DNA from 4 places in the Blautia sp. DFI.1.216 genome. Region 1 is predicted to be linked to each of the others. Evidence: riboswitches for the same ligand, from Rfam matches in the RefSeq annotation. Region 1 holds a riboswitch; each other region holds the start of a gene.
The links. A riboswitch is a leader RNA that binds a small molecule or an ion and turns the genes downstream of it on or off. The one in region 1 is predicted to bind cyclic di-GMP.

Region 1 (4,749 bases):
AAAAAGCAGGAATTGATGGAGGAAAATGAGAATGTCAAAAGATGAATATTTAATCACAGATGCCCCTCTTAAAGCACTGACTGTTTTTGCAATGCCTATGATTCTGGGCAGCTTCTTTCAACAAGTATATAATATGGCTGATTCCATTATCGTAGGTCAGTTTGTGGGATCCTCTGCACTTGCGGCAGTTGGAGCCTGTGCCGCTTTGACCAATGTTTTCATCTGTGTGGCTTTGGGAGCCGGTGTAGGAGCAGGTGTACTTGTGAGCCGCTATTTTGGAGCTCAGAATTATAGCAAAATGAAAACAATTGTGTCAACATCGTTGATCAGTTTTCTGATTCTGAGTATACTTCTGGGGGTTTTTGGCTTTGTTTTTTCTCATTTTATGATGAGTTTATTACAAACACCTGCTGACATACTGGATGAAGCGGTACTGTATCTGCGTGTTTATTTTGTGGGATTTCCCTTTCTGTTTATGTACAATATCCTTTCAACGATGTTCAATTCCATCGGTGAATCGAAGATTCCGCTGGGCCTTTTGATATTTTCTTCTGTTTTGAATATTGTTATGGATCTTTGGATGGTGGCAGGTTTAGGGCTGGGTGTGTTCGGTGCCGCCCTTGCAACTCTCATTGCGCAGGGGATTTCCGCAGTGTTTTCGCTTTTGATTTTCTTTAACCGGATGCGTCGATATAAAAGCCGCTTTAACTGGTTTGACAGGCAGGAGTTACATTCCATGCTTCGTATTGCAGTACCATCGGTTCTTCAGCAATCCACAGTGTCAATTGGTATGATGATCGTACAGGCGGTTGTAAATCCCTTCGGTACACAGGCGCTGGCAGGTTATGCGGCAACCATGAGAGTAGAGAATGTTTTTTCACTGATATTTGTATCCATTGGAAATGCGGTTTCGCCCTATGTTTCCCAGAATCTTGGAGCAAAGAAAATTGAACGTATTAAAAAAGGATATCACGCTGCACTGGTGTTAGATCTGTGTTTCGCAGTCCTTGCTTTCATAGTCATTGAAACACTGCACACCCCAATTTCTTCCTTATTCCTTGGAAAAGATGGAACCGCTCTGGCATATCAGGTGTCCGGGGATTATATGAAATGGCTGGGATATTTCTTTATTTTTATGGGTATTAAGATGGCAACAGATGGAGTTCTTCGTGGACTTGGAATTATGCGGCCGTTTCTCATTGCCAATATGGTAAACCTTGCCATTCGGCTGTCAGTTGCCTTGATTTTTGCACCGCGTTATGGAATTGCATTTGTCTGGCTTGCTGTACCGGCCGGATGGCTTGCGAATTTTCTGATCTCCTATGGGGCACTTAGAAAATCATGGCCGGTTGATGAAGGAGTTTCATTCCGGTAAATTTCTCTTAAGTTTTGATGGGAAGCTGGATTTGTATGTTAAGAGGTATATTTTCGTTACTGTTCACTGGCAATATCCTGCGAAGCGTGTTGCTGTGAACAGTAACATATTTTCTTATAGACATGATATAGTATGAGTGCTATAATAAAAATAATTTTTTATGGCATTTATTGGCAAACCGGTTGAAAAGCCGGGGCGCAAAGCCAGAAGGAGCTAAAGTCAGATTGAAATCTGGCCATGCCAGCCGGTTGCATCATGCCTCAGTAATAAAAAAAGGTAAATGTTAAATGGGCATTATGGAAAAAGTTCCTGTAAAATTTTTTACAAGGAACTTTTTTTTGTCTTCAAGCGGATATTCGCAACCTCCGCAGGGGACTTACCTGATTCGGTTAAATTTGATGGAAAATAGAGAAGAACAGCAGGAATGGAGAAAAGATGAAAGGAAAAAGAGTGATTGCAGGCATTCTGCTTGTGGGAATTTTAGCAACTGCCCTGGCAGGGTGCAAAAATGCAGATGTTACTAAAAAAGAAAGAGAAAAGCCCGTTATCACCCTGGGCAGTGACAGTTATCCGCCATACAATTATCTGAATGAAGATGGAATCCCCACAGGAATTGATGTGGAACTGGCTACAGAAGCTTTCAGAAGAATGGGGTATCAGGTGGATGTTGTCCAGATCAACTGGGAGAAGAAAAAAGAACTGGTAGAAAGCGGAGAGATCGACTGTATTATGGGCTGTTTTTCCATGGAAGGACGCCTTGACGATTACCGCTGGGCAGGACCCTACATAGCAAGCCGCCAGGTAGTTGCTGTAAATGAGAGCAGTGATATCTATAAACTAAGTGATCTGGAGGGAAAGAACCTTGCCGTCCAGTCCACAACCAAACCGGAAGGCATCTTTCTGAACCGGACAGATGAAAGGATCCCCAAACTGGGCAATCTGATCAGTCTTGGGCACAGGGAACTAATCTATACCTTTCTGGGAAAAGGATATGTAGATGCAGTTGCTGCACATGAGGAATCCATTGTCCAGTACATGAAGGATTATGATGCAAGCTTCCGTATCCTGGAAGATCCGCTGATGGTGGTCGGGATAGGTGTTGCTTTTGCAAAAGAGGATGACAGAGGAATTTGTGAGCAGATGGATCAGACGCTGGAAGAAATGCGTCAGGATGGCACATCCCTGAAAATCATTAAAAAATATCTGGATGATCCCCAGAAGTATCTGGAGGTGGATAATCTTGGATATTAGGAGAAGAATAAAAGTAAAGCGATTCTGGATATTCGGCATTCTGCTTGGAATCTGTGTGACTGCAGCTTCCCTGTATTACTTTTTTCAGGCAGAGAAAAAGGAAGCAGAGAACAGGATGGTGAAAACTGTAAACTATGTCAAAGTGCAGTGTTCCACCTACACCCATTATAATGAAGCTTCGGAATCTAAAAGTCTCCTCCGCGCCATTGAAAGTGCCAGACAGATGAGTACGAATATCGACATGGAAACAGAAAACGGCTGCCGGTTAAGCCAGGAGTTTCTGAAAGAAAATCTGCAGACCCTCTGGGTGGATGGTATCCTTGTGCTGGATGCAGAGGGAAAGACAGTCTGCAAATACAGCATGGATGAGGCTCTGACCAATGAGATCACAGATTATCTGCAAAAAGACATTATCATGGATTTTACCGGATATGAAGAAAGATCTTATTCGGAACGGATTGACCGAGAAGACGGATCACGTATCGACATTGCAGCCTGTGCCAGAAAAGATGCACCAGGTATGGTTGCAATTTATTATTACACATCTCCGGAATTTGTCAGAAATTATACCCTGACAATACAGAACCTTTTAAATGGCTATAGCACTCAGAAAGATGGAACGATTATTGTTGCAGATAAGGGAACCATCGTTGCCAGCAACGATGAAAGCCTGCTGGGACAGGATACTGCCGGCAATCAGGTTGTCCAGGCAATGAAAGAGCATACAGACAGTCAGCATATTTTTCATTTAAAAAATGAAGGAACCAGATGTTATGGAATCATGCTGAAGCAGCGGGATTATTATATTTATGCCTATCTTCCGGATACGGAAGTATTCCGTAACCTGCCGCTAAGTGTAACAGCTGTCGTTTTTCTTTATTTACTCATATTCGGTATATTCTGCTTCTGGGGTTACAGAGCGGATCTGGCACACCGGAAACAGGAACAGGAAAAAGATGAAAAATATAAAGCAGAACTTCTGAGAACAGCAAAAAAAGCAGAAGCAGCCAATGAGGCAAAAACCGAGTTTCTGCAGCGAATGAGCCATGATATCCGGACACCGATCAATGGAATCTGCGGCATGATCAATGTGGCAGACTATTATGCAGACAATATGGAGAAACAGACGGAATGCAGGGCAAAGATCAAAGAGGCATCTCATCTGTTGCTGGAACTGATAAACGAGGTTCTGGACATGAGCAAGCTGGAGTCAGATGAAGTGGTTCTGGAAGAAATCCCATTTAATCTGAACAGTATTTCTGAGGAAATACTGGGTGTGATCGAACATATGGCTACAGAGCAGAATATCCGGATCATTTGGGAAGAGAAAGAAGTTACACACTGGAATCTTATTGGAAGTCCGGTGCATGTGAAACGGATTCTAATGAATATTTTGTCTAATGCGGTGAAATATAACAAAGAAAACGGATATGTCTATATCAGCTGTCGGGAAATCCCATCGAAACAGACAGCAATGACCACATTGGAATTTGTCTGCAGAGACACCGGAATTGGAATGACAGAGGCATTCCAGAAACGCATTTTTGAACCATTTGCACAGGAACATGCAGGAAGCCGCACAAAATTCGCCGGAACAGGGCTGGGAATGCCAATCACAAAAAAACTGGTGGAAAAAATGAGCGGAACCATTTCCTTTGAAAGTAAAGAAGGCACAGGGACTACATTTGTGATCCGGATTCCATTCCGGATTGACACAGATATGAAGGACAGGACTGAAGCTGAAGAAAAAACGGAAACTTCTATCCATGGACTCCATGTTCTTCTGACAGAGGATAATGAGCTGAATATGGAGATTGCAGAATTTGTGCTTCAGAATGAAGGCGCTGTGGTGACAAAAGCATGGAATGGACAGAAGGCTGTTGACATATTCAGAAAAAACAGACCTGGAGAATTTGATGCTATTCTTATGGATATTATGATGCCTGTCATGAATGGATATGAAGCAGCAAAGATGATCCGCTCTCTGGACAGAGAGGATGCAAAAGTGATACCGATCATTGCCATGACAGCAAACGCGTTCACTGAGGACAAAATGAGAGCAAAGGAAGCAGGAATGGATGAACATATTGCCAAGCCTGTTGATGGGAAATTATTAGTAAAAG
Region 2 (4,749 bases), on a different contig from region 1:
ATCTGAAAGAACTGATCATTGCCAGACGGGATGATCTGCTTGAGAATCTGGTGGTGACTTCCTATCCATATGTATATGCGGAAGAAAATATTGATGAATGTATCGAAGAACTGAAAGATTATTCTGAGGATTCTATTCCGGTTCTTGACAACGATAATCAGCTTCTGGGTGTCATCACATCTGCCAGTATCATTGACCTGGTTGATGATGAGATGGGTGATGACTATGCGAAGCTGGCCGGTCTGACAGCAGAAGAGGATTTAAAGGAGCCACTGAAAGAAAGTATGAAGAAACGTCTGCCCTGGCTGATTATTCTTCTGGGACTTGGTATGGTAGTTTCCTCAGTGGTAGGAATTTTTGAGAAGGTGGTGACTGCACTTCCGATTATTATGTGCTTCCAGTCTTTGATCCTTGATATGGCAGGTAATGTGGGTACCCAGTCTCTGGCTGTGACGATTCGTGTGCTGATGGATGAATCTCTGACAGGTAAGCAGAAACTGGAACTTGTGTGGAAGGAAATGAGAATTGGTCTGTGTAATGGCGGACTTCTTGGAATTCTGTCTTTTGCGCTGATTGGATTGTATATTTATCTGTTTAAAGGAAAAACACTTTTGTTTTCCTATGCAGTATCCGGATGTATCGGTGTGGCACTGTTGTTGGCTATGTTGATCTCCAGTGCAGTAGGCACCTGTATTCCATTGTTCTTTAAGAAGATCAATATTGACCCGGCAGTAGCATCAGGTCCGCTGATCACAACAGTGAATGACCTTGTTGCAGTAATTACCTATTATGGCCTGAGCTGGCTGTTCTTATTAAAAATGCTGAATCTTGCAGGCTGAATTTCAGATAATAAAAACAGGTCCTGTATCTTTGATTATAAGATATTGGATCTGTTTTTGTATGGAGTTATTATAGTTGGTCGTTATCCCGTAAAATACGGACCTGTCTTAATATTTCAGAGGATTAATTATGACAAATGTAATGTATGTCGTTTGCAATCTGGAATAAATTTTGTGAAATAAGGAAAATAGCAGTTGACATTATTCAGGGGATATGCAAATAATATATTGCAATTAGTGTTTAACTGACCTGACGATTGAAAGAGGCAAGTCGTTATTTGGATTTACAAAGCATATAAATGTTACTGAGAACGGAGTAAACAGTAACAAATAAACAGCGGTGCAGGAAATATTAATGGTAAACAGTAATAAGAAATGAAAAATATAATATATATAATGTGTCTGTGAATAAACCAGTGTGCCGACAAGTTGATTCTTCGAGAAATCAACTTGTTGGCACACCAGGTAACTGTATAATTCCACAGATACAGTATCAGCAAAACAGTCGAAAGGCTGCGGCGCAAAGCTAAAGGGCCTGTAAAATGGCAGCCAGTTGCATTTATACAGAGAGTAATGTCTTGTTGTATTGTAGCGGGCATTATTCTCTTTTATTTTAAAGAAAGGTTGAGAATATCATGTCAGAGCATAGGTGTATGCTTAACAAAATGAATAAGATTGAAATATATGTCGCAAATGAAGATACGGATATTAATCCTTCAGTTCAGGAAGCTATTGAATATGTACTGAAACAGAATGATCCGGTGGGAACAGTCGCCGGTTATTATGATGAGAAGCTGACAATCTGGAGTGTAAGTAACTATTTTCTGCAGCTTTTGGGGTGGGATGACCTTGATGAATTTATGAAAGCATCAGACGGCTCTATGCTCAGTGTGGTCTGTAATGAGCAAAAGCATATATTTTCACCGGAAGGACTTCATGATTTACAGGGTTCTCACACCTTGTATCTTACAGACAGTAAAGGTTTATCAATATCGGTAAGGATTGTGAAGGCAGATGCCAGGGATAATAAAGGACGGCCAATCTGGGTATTATCTGTCAGATCTGATCACTTTGCCCGGAATCAGGAAGCAAGGGAAGCTGCTTTTCACCGGGCTTTTACAGATATGAATCTGTGTGAATATTATGTGGATCTTCAGGAAAATACATTTGAATCTATGAAAGTAAAGGGCTCGCTTCAGGAAATTTTCAACAAAAGCCGGACATGGGATGAACTGATACAGATGTTTCTTAATAATTATGTCTGTCCTGAGAGTAAAGAGGCGGTTGCGCAGATTTACAACCGGGAATATATTATGAAGGAACTCAGAAAAATTACCGGGGAACTCAGTCAGGAATGCAAAGCAGTGTTTGACGGAGAGCTGCGTATTATCCGGAATGTAGTGATGGAGGGAGATACAGATGAGAACGGAGAGGTCAGACACGCCATGATTTTTCTTCGTGATGTGACGGATTCGAAAAATACGGAAAAAGAATGCAGAGCGATGTTAAAGCAGAACATCGCCATGGACCAGCTTATTCAGGGAGTAACCAGGATTGTAGAGCGTTTTGCAGTTTGTGATCTGGACAGCGGGATATACGAATATTATGAGATGAACAATGAGTCTTATTATAATCCTACAGGTGATTACAGGGAGCTTCTTCAGCGTATGTCCGGAGAGTATGTGGTACTTACGGAAAAGATAAATATACAGATGGATGATCTGCTTTCACCGGAACATCTGAGAAAAGTTATTATGTCTGAGGATGATCTGTATACCTTTGAATATTCTACTCTTGACAGATCTTCTTATAAAGTAATGTCAGTGATACCTGTGGAATGGAAAGGCAGTATACTGTCCAAAGTAATGCTGATCGCTCAGGATATCGGGCAGAAGCATGAACTTGAGAAGCTGGCAAATACGGATGCACTGACAGGACTTTATAATGAGCGTTATCTTTCCGAAAGATTAAAAAGAAATGGAAAGCTGCATAAAAAATTTGCCATGTTCTATCTGGATCTGGACAGGTTTAAGCCTGTTAATGACACTTATGGACATGACATGGGGGACAGATTGCTGAAGGCGGTTTCCCGGAGATTGTGTAAATGTATCAGGAAGACAGACTATGCCTTCCGCATCGGTGGAGATGAGTTTTCCCTGATCATTGAGGAGGGCAATATTAATGATGAATTCTGTGAGATGATGGTCAGAAGAATAAAAAGTGTCATTGACCGGCCTTTTGATATAGAGGGTCGTCTGCTGAGCGTGGATACAAGCTGTGGCTATGCTATTTATCCGGAACACAGCCAGAAGATCGATGAAATCCGCATTATGGCAGATCACAGAATGTATGAAGATAAAACTCAAAATAGAAAAAAGGGTTAATGGCGGATAAAAACAGAAAGAGGGATAAAATCTTTATGGATTTAAAACAATTACAGTATTTCGTAGTATGTGCGCAGACTGGTTCATTCAGTGATGCTGCGAAAAATCTGTATTCTACACAGCCCAGTGTCAGCAAGGTGATCAAGGGACTGGAAGATACGCTGGGAATGCAGCTTTTTGAACGGCTGCCAAGAGGAATCAGACTGACAGTACAGGGGCATAAGATGTATGAATATGCGTCGAAAATTATAAATGAAGTAAATGTTCTGGAAAATATGGCTTCCAGCGGAATGACAAAATGGATAAGGATATCTCTAAATCCCAGTTCCTGGTTTGCCAATCAGTTTGTGGATTTTTATAATGAAACCTATGAAAAAAAGTACCATTTCCAGGTAACAACAGCAGGCGTACAAAGCGTAATGGAAAGAGTCCGGGATTATATGGATGACATTGGTTTTGTATATATCCTCAGTCAGCAGAAGGAAAATTTCCTGTATGAACTGTCAAAAAACAAAATGTATTTTGAACCCATCTATGAAACAGATGTAATGCTGTATCCGGGAGGGCTGACAGAGCTTTACAATTCCGGCAAAGAGAGGGTAGAACTGGAAGATCTGAAGGACGTCCGTTTTATACAGAATTATCAGGATGAATTTTTTGACATCGGTGCTGTAAAAGAGGATGCATTCCAATGGAAGGATATTGATATTTCCGTGCTGACCAACAGTGATTATATTATGGAAAAAATGCTGAAGAACAGTAAGGTGGCAAATATAAGCGGAAGTTACCTGTCAGAAAACAAAGAAGGAACTACACCGGGAATCCCTCTGGATATTGGAGACAGTAAAGTGATTTTTGGTTTTATACTCCACAAAGGAGAAGAAATGGATGAGAGTGTGGCAGAGCTTGTGGAGTTTTTAAAGAGCAGACTGCCGAAGCATTAATTGCCGAAGCATTAATAAAAATTGCAGTTGACTTTTTAACTTATTTTGCATATACTAATAGTAGCTAAGAAATGAAGTGAAATTTCCATGAAGCGAAACGAAAGCCCTCAGAGTTGCCGCTCTGAGGGCTTTCTTGCTCGTTACGGAGAGCTGTTCCGTTTAGACTGTTGCTGTCTAATGTCCGCTGTCCAGCCATTTGCATATGTAGTAGCTAACTACGCCTGCTATGACAGAGACAAGAAATGAAGTAAAAATTGCTTCCATGAAACTCACCTCCTTCCTGCTGGAGGTTCGACAGCTCTTGTAGTATAACATAGTTTAGAACAAAATGGGATGGTTGTTTTAAATTATTGCTGATATAAAAAAAACCTATTCCAAAAATGACGGTAGATATTCAAATTAAGAATAGCTTATAACCCCCAGGGTGGGTTGTGGGCTATTTTTGCTTTTGTTAAACTGAACGGTGGCAAATTAGGAGTACAATTTTCAAAAATTATAAAATGGAGATAATCAAATGAGAAAATATGCATTCAGACGACTGCTTCAGCTGATTCCCATTTTATTTGCGATTACTTTTCTCTC
Region 3 (4,749 bases), on a different contig from region 1:
TGATGCCAGTTTTTCACTGATTCCGGAAATTGCAACCTGATAAGTCTTTCCATCCTCCAGTTCCATATCTTCAGGATTTACCAACATATATGGATAATTCTTGCCTGTACCAACTGCATCATAACCTTCTTCATACAATGCCTGAATCTGTTTTCCTGTCAGCCTGATTGTTTTAATCGTCTGTGACCAGCCAGTCGGAAGAATGATACATACATCATAGTCTGTAATATTCTTTGCATACAGTTTTCCGCTCACACCATCATTGTTCTGGTTCGTACCATTTCCACTGATCCATGTTCCAAGGGATATAAGAGCAACGTCACTTCCGGTTGCCTCGGCAAAGCATCTGCCCACCAGCTTTGCACAGCTTTCCTGTGAAATTTCCTCTGTAGCTGTTGTGATCACTTCCGGCTGATTATTTACCACGCTGTCCTGATCCTCATCCAGCTGATCTGCCACATCCTTTATTGATGCCTTATCCTGCATGAATTCCAGCATTTTGGTTCCGGTATTTACAATCGTATTTTCCCATCCGGAATAAATAAACGGTGTCGTATTCCCTGCATTGATAAAATCCGAAATATCTGCATAGAAGGTGTCATCCGCCTTTGCATCTTTGAAAGGAAGCAGTCCTGCTTTTAATGTACTGTCCGGATACAGGGCACTGGTTCCTTCTACCGTAGACAGCACCTTCATGACTTTTAATGCATCTTCAAGTTTCTCAGGATCATTCTCCAGCTTTTTATTCAATCCATAAAAACGGTTTACATTTAAAATAAATACATTCTTGCTTCCATCTTCAGACAGGTATGGCATCAGACCAAATTTGTCCGTTGTATCTTCTGATTCCATAATGCCATTCTGTGGTCCCAATAGAAACAGTGAATTTCCCTTTATAAAAGCTTCTCTTGTTTTACTATCATCTACCGGATCACTGTTGCTGCAGTCAAGCATACCGAGATTTTTCCATTTCTGGATATATTCCATGCTGTCCATCATGCCTTCCGTGTCACTGACATTTGCCTTTCCTGACAGGTAATCTTTCTGCCACTGCTTTCCAGACATAGTACCAAGGAATCCCGCATCCGCAATATTACATATATACTGGAAGGCTGAACCAGGATACTGAATCTGTGCCATACATAACGTAACTCCTGCTTCTTTTGCCTTGTCTGCAAGTTCTTCAAGCTCTGTAAAAGATGTTGGCAGCTTCCAGCCATGCTTCTCAAGCAGTGTTTTATTATAGGTGATTCCATAACAGTTGTACAAAGATGGAAGCATATAAAGTGCACCCTCATCGGATACATCTTTCAGACGTGATTCCACATAATTATCTGTAAAATCGTATCCTGAGAGATCAATCATCTTATCACTGACATCCACCACATCTGGCTTATAAAAAGTCTGTGTGCAGATGTCCGGAAGATCATCTGCCTCTAACATATTCTGCAGACAGGTTGTTGTATTTGCTCCGCTGTACGGGACTACTTCAAGCTCAATCTCTGGATATGTTTTATGCACTTCTTCTATAAAATTGTCCACTTCCAGATAAGGAGCCATAAAAGTAATTGCTTCGTGCTTCTTTGGTGTTTCATCTGTTTTCCCACACCCTATAAGTCCTGTTGCCGCTATACATGCCAAAATAAGACATGCACTTTGTACTTTTTTGATTTTCATATTTTTCTCTCTTCTCCGATAAAATCATTATGGTTCCGTTTATGAAATAACATCCCTGCTTGCAGGATTCTTCGCCTGCGAAGGGTCGCTTCAGCGACATAATTCCCCTCCGTCGCAGTGCGATCCTGCCCGGAGGTCTTTTTTATGTTATAGGAACATTACGGAGTAATTTCCTATAACATAAAAAAACACCGTCTCACAGACAGCGCACATCATTTCATGCAACTGGCTGCCATTTTACAGGCCCTGTAGCTTTGCGTCACAGACTTTCATCTGCTTTGCCGATCGTCGTTCTATTACAGATTGTAAATTTATGCAAAATATTGATTTCATTATACTCCTACATTCCACTGTACACAAGAAAAACCTCGCCGCTTTAACGCTAAAAAAAGAACAGCCGATTATATATTCGAACTGTTCTCCTACTTCCGAATTCCACGCAACATTGACATTACTGTTTTCTGCTCATTTGTACTTATAGCAATCCTCTTAAATGCATTATTTACGAGGATTGCTATAGATTGATTATTCCATATTCTTAAAACAACAGCTCCATCTGATCCCCCACTTCAATTCTCGCAGTGACAAGTTCATCCGGTTCTTTCCCTCTTTTGTGTTCAGCTTTCAGATACTGCGTACCGCCCTCCAAATGACCGGCTGCAATGTATTCAGCCGATGGTCTGCAGTATAGTCTTCAGAAGATCTCCCTGAAGATAATAGGTTGTCTCAAAATGAAGATATGATAACGATACCTTATCCCACAACAGTAAAATCTTTGGCAGGAATTCTTCATCCCCATCCCAGAACTGAAGCAACACAGAAAAACCCGGAAGAACAGGCATTTCAAATGTCAGATCCGCCCCTGCCAAACGCTCCGTCTGCTTTCCCCCCAGACAGGTGCAGGCCTGCTTTACCTCTTCCACTTTTCCTGAAAATGCTTTTGCATACTTTTCCACAAAGGGGGCTGTTGACGGACTGCTTCCGGCAGTTACAAACCTGCTCACAGGCTGCCACTGCCCGGTCAAAGGCGGCAGTACTTCCTGTCCGGAGCAACAGAGAAAATCATAAATTGTCATAACAATTGTATATTCTCTGCAATCCGTCCATTCATCATCCGCAACATATTCAATGGCACCATTTCCGCGATCGATCCGATATTCTGTTCCGATATATTTCAAATACAGATATTCTTCATCATGTTTCAATCCATATTTCTCTATCAGCTTATCCTGATCATACTTTAGAAACAACTTTCTTCCCGTATATACCTGTTTTTCATAATTATCCATAATATACTTTATTCCATTTCTTATTTAACCGAATCCGCCCGGCACACTACTCTCTTTTCATAGATATATTCTAGCAAACTGTCTGTCAGAAATCAATTATGTTTTATCGTCTCGGGATTTGGGATAGTTGTATGTGAACAGTAGATAAACAATTTATTGACAAATAACCGACCAGATGTAATAATACCACTCAGAGATAGTATTTGGACTCAAAACTATACTCTGGCTGAAATCACTGGAATCTTATATAAAAACAGCCAGCCGGAACCCGAAAGCGGAAACGGAAGGATGTATGTAATTTTAAAAGATAGGAGCCGGTATTTATGATACAGGAAATCAGATTTCCCCTAATCTATGGAATAACAAGCCATATTTTATGTATCAGAAACAGGACTCAATATACAGGGAATCAATCAGAAGCGTTTCAGGGTCAAAGTGTATCCTGATGCGCTTTTTTTGCAGATCATAAAGGTATATTTCCTTTTTATGGAGCTGCATGACTCTGATTTTTCCCGCAGGAAAGGACTATATAAGATGACAATAGAAATGTTAAAAGGAAAAATCCACAGAGCAACTGTTGTCCAGGCCGAACTGGATTATGTGGGAAGCATTACTGTGGATGAAGAACTGCTGGAAGCTGCCGGAATACTGGAATATGAGAAAGTTCAGATTGTAGATGTGAACAACGGCAGTCGATTCGAGACATACACAATCTGCGGAAAACGCGGAAGCGGTATGATCTGTCTGAATGGAGCAGCAGCAAGATGTGTAAGCACAGGTGACAAGATTATCATCATGGCTTACGCAGGGTATGAGCCTGAAGAGGCACGTACTCATAAGCCTGCAGTTGTATTTGTAGATGAAGAGAATAAGATCAGCAGAGTGACCAATTATGAGAAACATGGTCTGCTGAAAGACATGGCCTGAAAACATTGATATCAGGTTAGAGACTATCATAAGATGAAAGTGAATTCAGAAAAGAGGCTATCTCAAAATCTATGATACCGGTCCATTGACCGAGAAAGAGGAGATAACAATGCAGGTAACAAAAACAGTAGAAGAAACAAAAAAACAGATCAAAGCATGGAAAAAAGAAGGTAAAACTATAGGTCTTGTTCCAACAATGGGATTTCTTCATGAGGGACATGCAAGTCTGATCAAAAAATGCAGAGAGCAGAACGACATTGTAGTTGTGTCTGACTTTGTCAATCCAACACAGTTTGGTCCGACAGAGGATCTTGAGGCATATCCAAGAGATTTCGAGCGAGACAGTAAACTCTGTGAGAGTCTTGGCGCAGACCTGATCTTCTGCCCTGAACCTTCTGAAATGTATCATGATCCCCATGCATTTGTAAGTATCGATACATTATCTGAAACACTTTGTGGAAAAACACGTCCTATCCATTTCAAGGGTGTGTGCACAGTTGTAACCAAACTGTTTCATATTGTAGCCCCGGACAGAGCATATTTCGGACAGAAGGATGCTCAGCAGCTTGCCATCATCCGCAAGATGGTCCAGGATCTGAATTTTGATATAGAGATCGTAGGCTGCCCAATCATCCGTGAGGAGGACGGACTGGCAAAATCCTCCAGAAATACATATTTAAGCGATGAAGAGAGAAAGGCTGCTCTCTGTCTGTCCAGATCCGTAAAACTCGGACAGGAAATCATCCACGCAGGCATTTCCGCAGAAGAACTTCTCGGCAAAATGCGTGCAGTGATCGAAAAAGAGCCTCTGGCAAAAATCGACTACGTTTCCATGGTAGATGCACTTACCATGCAG
Region 4 (4,749 bases), on a different contig from region 1:
TTAGCCCTGTCAATTGTATTCCACTAATTCATGAACCTCTGCTAATCATTATGAACATACCTTAAAATCGTTTTTATAACTTCCTCAATCACAATCGGCTTTGACAAATGTGCATTCATTCCTGCTTCCATACACTTTTCTGCATCTTCCCTAAATGCATTTGCAGTCATAGCAATGATAGGGATTGTTTTTGCATCCTGCCGTTCCAGGGATCTTATTGTTTTTGTGGCAGTAAGCCCATCCATCACCGGCATCATGACATCCATTAAAATAACATCGTATGTTCCTGATTCGCAGGCTTCAAAGTGCTGAACAGCTTCTAACCCATTTTTCACTGTTTCTACTTTAGCCCCATTTTCCGTCAGTATAAATTCTGCTATTTCCGCATTCAGCTCATTATCTTCAACCAATAATATCCGGACACCTGATATATCTGCATTGAAATCTTCTTTTTCTTCCAGCCGTGCATTCGTATCAATTTTAAATGGAAGTATTACAGTAAAACAGCTTCCTTCACCAAGCTTGCTTTCAACTGTTATGGTTCCGCCCATCTTTTCTACAAGTTGTTTCACAATAGGCATTCCCAGACCTGTCCCATTATAATCAGAACGTGGGGAATTATCTGCCTGTACAAATGGAGTAAACAATTCATTTTTTATAAATTCTTCTGACATTCCAATTCCATTATCTTTTATTTTAAATTCACATGTCATGTGATCTTCTGATCTTTCAATCGTTCTCATACTCATGTAAATAAAACCATTCACCTTATTGTACTTCATACTGTTTGTAAACAGATTCATCAATATTTTTTTCAGATGAACTGCATTGCTCCAAACATATATACCACTGTAATCATCATGTTCTCCTATAACATGAAGTCCTTTTTCTTCTGCCTGAAAAGATAGTGACTCCGTGATTTCCTGACATACCTGATCCAGATTGATGGATTCATCACTAAAAACCACGGTATCCGATTCTAACTTTGCCATATCCAAAACATCATTTACCAATGATAATAGCAGTTTCGAAGACTCATTTATTTTATTCAGGCAATCTTTTGCCCGTTCACCATCATTTCCGCTTTTTTCAAGAATTGTAAGCATGCCCATAATGCCATTGATCGGTGTCCTGATGTCATGAGACATGTTATTTAAAAAGGAAGTCTTAGCCTTATTGGCACTCTGTGCTTCTACAAGTGCATTTTGTAATTCCTGCTGTTTTTCTTCAAGCTCCTGATTCAGCTTCAATGCCTGCTCAGCAGACTTCTTGGATTTTTCTTCCGCACGTTTTGATTTTTTCAAAGAATCAAGAATTATACACAGGGCAACAAAAATAGAGATTCCAACTATGAGTGAGACAGCCAGTAAATTGTCCTGAATAAAATCCTTCGCTGTAACTTTTCGTGAGGAAACATTATACGAAACTACTGCACCTGAAAATTGAGTTGTAGGCATAGATGTCAGTGTTTTATTCAGAATGGACAAAAGAACCGGTTCTCCCTGCTGAACAGCAAATGAAACATCAGCTTCTTTTGTCAGGAAAACACTATGAAGCTTATTATTTTTCAAATAGTCTGAAACAGTACCTGAATTGCTTACAATACAATCCGTCTCCCCTTTCTGCATTGCTTTTACTGCTGCATCTGATGTCTCATATTCCACAACCTCCCATTGCGGATAATTGTATGAAAGATATGCTTTCAATGCAAAATTATCTTTTTCAACGGCAACTATATTCTCTTTATTTTCATCAAAAGAATCCTTTGCCGTAATTGCTGCCATATTGAGAGTCAATAGCGTATCCGACAAAGCAAATCCATTTGTTTCTGCAAAGTATGGATTCTGGTTTGCATGAAAAATCAGGTCTATTTTTCCATCCTGCAATGCCTGAAGCAGTTCACTTCTTGTATCATATCCATTTAATTCAAATTCCAGAGTCTGACCTTGCAGACAATTTTCTGCAAGATCCACATAATCTGTGATAACACCTGTCAGTTTACCTGTTGATGGATCTACACTGCTGATACCTCCATCCTGATTCAGATACCCAATCCTGAGTGCACCATGCCGTCCAACCCACTCCCTTTCTTCTTTTGAAAGAAACGAGCTGCTCTGTGCAGAAAGATAACGCCTGTAGAGATCATCTGTGTAAAATGGGTTGTCATCCTTGATTCTGCGCATAGCACTATCCAGTGCTTCTTTGATATCCGGACGTTTGGGATTTATAGCGAAATAGATTTCTGTCTCTCCAATACTTGTAATCGGCGAAATCTCCGATTCTTCCCAACGGGGTTCTTCTACCGAAACGAAGCAGTCAATTTCATGTTTCGACAGTTTGTCCATAACTTCTGCGGTATTAGAAACATTGACATGCTGCGTATGCAGACCATACTTTAACTCCCATTCGTTAAGCACATCCTCCGTTATATTATCTTTAAACACACCAATATTTTTTCCCTCAAAAGAATCCAAATTTCCTGCTGTAAGATCCATATTGGATGCATCCGTATAGATGTAATATTTCTCTTCCCCCATAGGCATATCGGAAAAAAGCATATTTTCAGCACGTTCGTCTGTATAGGAAATGCCAACAAGAATATCAATCTCTCCATTTTTCAACTGTGTAAAGCAGTTTTTCCAATCACTTGTTATGTATTTATATGTCCATCCTGCATAACCTGCAATATCTTGAAGATACTCATAACCATAGCCGCTTCTTTCTCCCTTTTCATTGACTACATTATAAGTTTCCTCAAAAGATCCTACCCGGATAACATGATCAGAATTTTCTTGGGCAGATGTGGAAACAGGAAAAACAACCAAACATATCATTGTGCAAAATATAAAATAACAAAATTTGAAATTTCTTATATTCTGTACTAATTTGCACTTCTTCATCTTTCTCCCACCCTCCAGGCTACAGTTGCTTGCTTGCTTCCAGATTTTAATTTTACATTCATTAATTATCAATAACCTCCCCGCTATTTTTCACAATATTTTTCCAAACAGCTTCTGTATTACTTATTCAAGTGCTCTATCATAAAAAAGCACTGCCAGACAGACAGTGCACCTCATTTCATGCAACTGGCTGCCATTTTACAGGCCCTGTAGCTTTGCGTCCCAGACTTTCATCTGGTTTGCCGATTTCCATATTATAGCTTTAATACTTATGCAAAAAACTGGTTTTATTATACTATAGCACTCTACTGTACACAAGAAAAACATTACCGTTTTAACGCCAAAAAATAAAAAAAGAACAGCCGATACATATACTCGAACCGTTCTTCTACTTCCGAAGACCACGCAGCATTGACATTACTGTTTCCTGCTCATTTGTACTCAGATCGTTCCATATCCCCAGAACTTTCACCCGCTAAAAACAATATTTCCTATCGTCTGCCTTCACCCGCTGACAACAATGTAACCACATAGTAAATAATTCCAAATACAGCTATACTTCCCATCATAATGCCAATCATCTGATTTATACTCACCACATTTCCATGAAATACCGGATTGCAATCAAGCGTGTCTCTTATCGCTTCAACCATTTCATCCGGATAATTTTTTCTCTCCATCTCTCTGAAAACTCCGTGAAGCATATGATTCTTAATCAATGAAGTGGCATATGTACTCGGAAGATAAGACAGTGCCTTCTGAAGACCTGGTCCAAAATTTGAAATCGGCATATAAGCACCACATATAAAACCATATCCTGCGCTGACAATTGTACCTACAGCCGAAAGCTGTCCCTGTGTTGTCAACGGAAAGCTAATGATACTTGAAAGCGTACTTCCAAACAGGACGAGCAATATCATATCAAATAAAACCCATAATATGTCTGCTGTATTCATATACCATCCCATTTTAAGTAAATATCCCAGACATAATACAAATGCAAGTGCATTGACCATCAATGAATTAGCTACTGTTGACAGAAAATATCCCAAATAAATTTTTTCCTTGCTGACCGGTGCAACATTAAAATCCTTCCTTGTTCCATTTGCCTTGTCCTGCACCATAGTCAGATTCACACAAAATGTTACAGTAATACAGCTTACTGCCATAAGTGATGCTGTCAGTTGTGCTGCTACGGTTCCATTAATAAGCTTATCCGAAATCATAATCATATCCGAAATCGCTGCTGTAAAAGAATCTCTGAAAACCTTTGCAAGAAATGTAGCATAAAGAACAATCAGAATAACTGGTGTGATCATTGATGTAAACAACATACCTTTATCTTTAAAAAACAGTTTCCTGTTCCTGTCCATTAATGCCAATACTGTTCTCATCAGCATTCACCTCCAAGCTTCTTTCCTGTGACTGCAAGAAATACATCATCCATTCCGCCTTTTACTACTTCATAATCCATGAATAGATCCTGATGCTCTACAATAAGCTCCGTAGCTTCTTTCGTATTTTTTACTTTTATCTGATATCCGTCACGTATTTTTTTATATTCTCTGTTCAATGACTTTATTTCATCTTCGGAAATACCATAAACAGACACTATATCCTGTACATAATCATTTTTAAGTTCAAACGGTGTACCTTCTGCTACAACACTTCCTTTGTCAAGAATTACAACATAACCAGCATTGGCAGCTTCTTCCATATAATGTGTAGTCAAAAATACTGTCATATTTTCTGTTTTCTGAAGCTTCTCGATAACATTCCAGATTAACTGCCTTGTCTGCGGATCAAGCCCTGTAGTAGGCTCGTCAAGAATCAAAATCTCCGGTCTGTG

Region 2: another riboswitch for cyclic di-GMP. It lies ahead of LJE11_RS15345 (sensor domain-containing diguanylate cyclase); the one in region 1 lies ahead of LJE11_RS14360 (substrate-binding periplasmic protein).
Region 3: another riboswitch for cyclic di-GMP. It lies ahead of LJE11_RS14580 (ABC transporter substrate-binding protein); the one in region 1 lies ahead of LJE11_RS14360 (substrate-binding periplasmic protein).
Region 4: another riboswitch for cyclic di-GMP. It lies ahead of LJE11_RS16420 (response regulator); the one in region 1 lies ahead of LJE11_RS14360 (substrate-binding periplasmic protein).

The regions. Positions count from the first base shown of each region.
Region 1 is NZ_JAJDML010000042.1:20,997-25,745, forward strand. It holds gene LJE11_RS14355 (MATE family efflux transporter) at 32-1,375, shown strand; cyclic di-GMP riboswitch class I at 1,538-1,631, shown strand; gene LJE11_RS14360 (substrate-binding periplasmic protein) at 1,811-2,626, shown strand; gene LJE11_RS14365 (ATP-binding protein) at 2,610-4,749, shown strand, end outside.
Region 2 is NZ_JAJDML010000049.1:13,461-18,209, reverse strand. It holds gene mgtE (magnesium transporter) at 1-839, shown strand, start outside; cyclic di-GMP riboswitch class I at 1,325-1,400, shown strand; gene LJE11_RS15345 (sensor domain-containing diguanylate cyclase) at 1,505-3,223, shown strand; gene LJE11_RS15340 (LysR family transcriptional regulator) at 3,259-4,167, shown strand; gene nikB (nickel ABC transporter permease) at 4,682-4,749, shown strand, end outside.
Region 3 is NZ_JAJDML010000044.1:4,946-9,694, reverse strand. It holds gene LJE11_RS14580 (ABC transporter substrate-binding protein) at 1-1,677, opposite strand, end outside; cyclic di-GMP riboswitch class I at 1,895-1,970, opposite strand; gene LJE11_RS14575 (DUF3786 domain-containing protein) at 2,346-2,966, opposite strand; gene panD (aspartate 1-decarboxylase) at 3,501-3,893, shown strand; gene panC (pantoate--beta-alanine ligase) at 4,003-4,749, shown strand, end outside.
Region 4 is NZ_JAJDML010000059.1:13,461-18,209, forward strand. It holds gene LJE11_RS16420 (response regulator) at 42-2,900, opposite strand; cyclic di-GMP riboswitch class I at 3,079-3,154, opposite strand; gene LJE11_RS16425 (ABC transporter permease) at 3,392-4,294, opposite strand; gene LJE11_RS16430 (ABC transporter ATP-binding protein) at 4,294-4,749, opposite strand, start outside.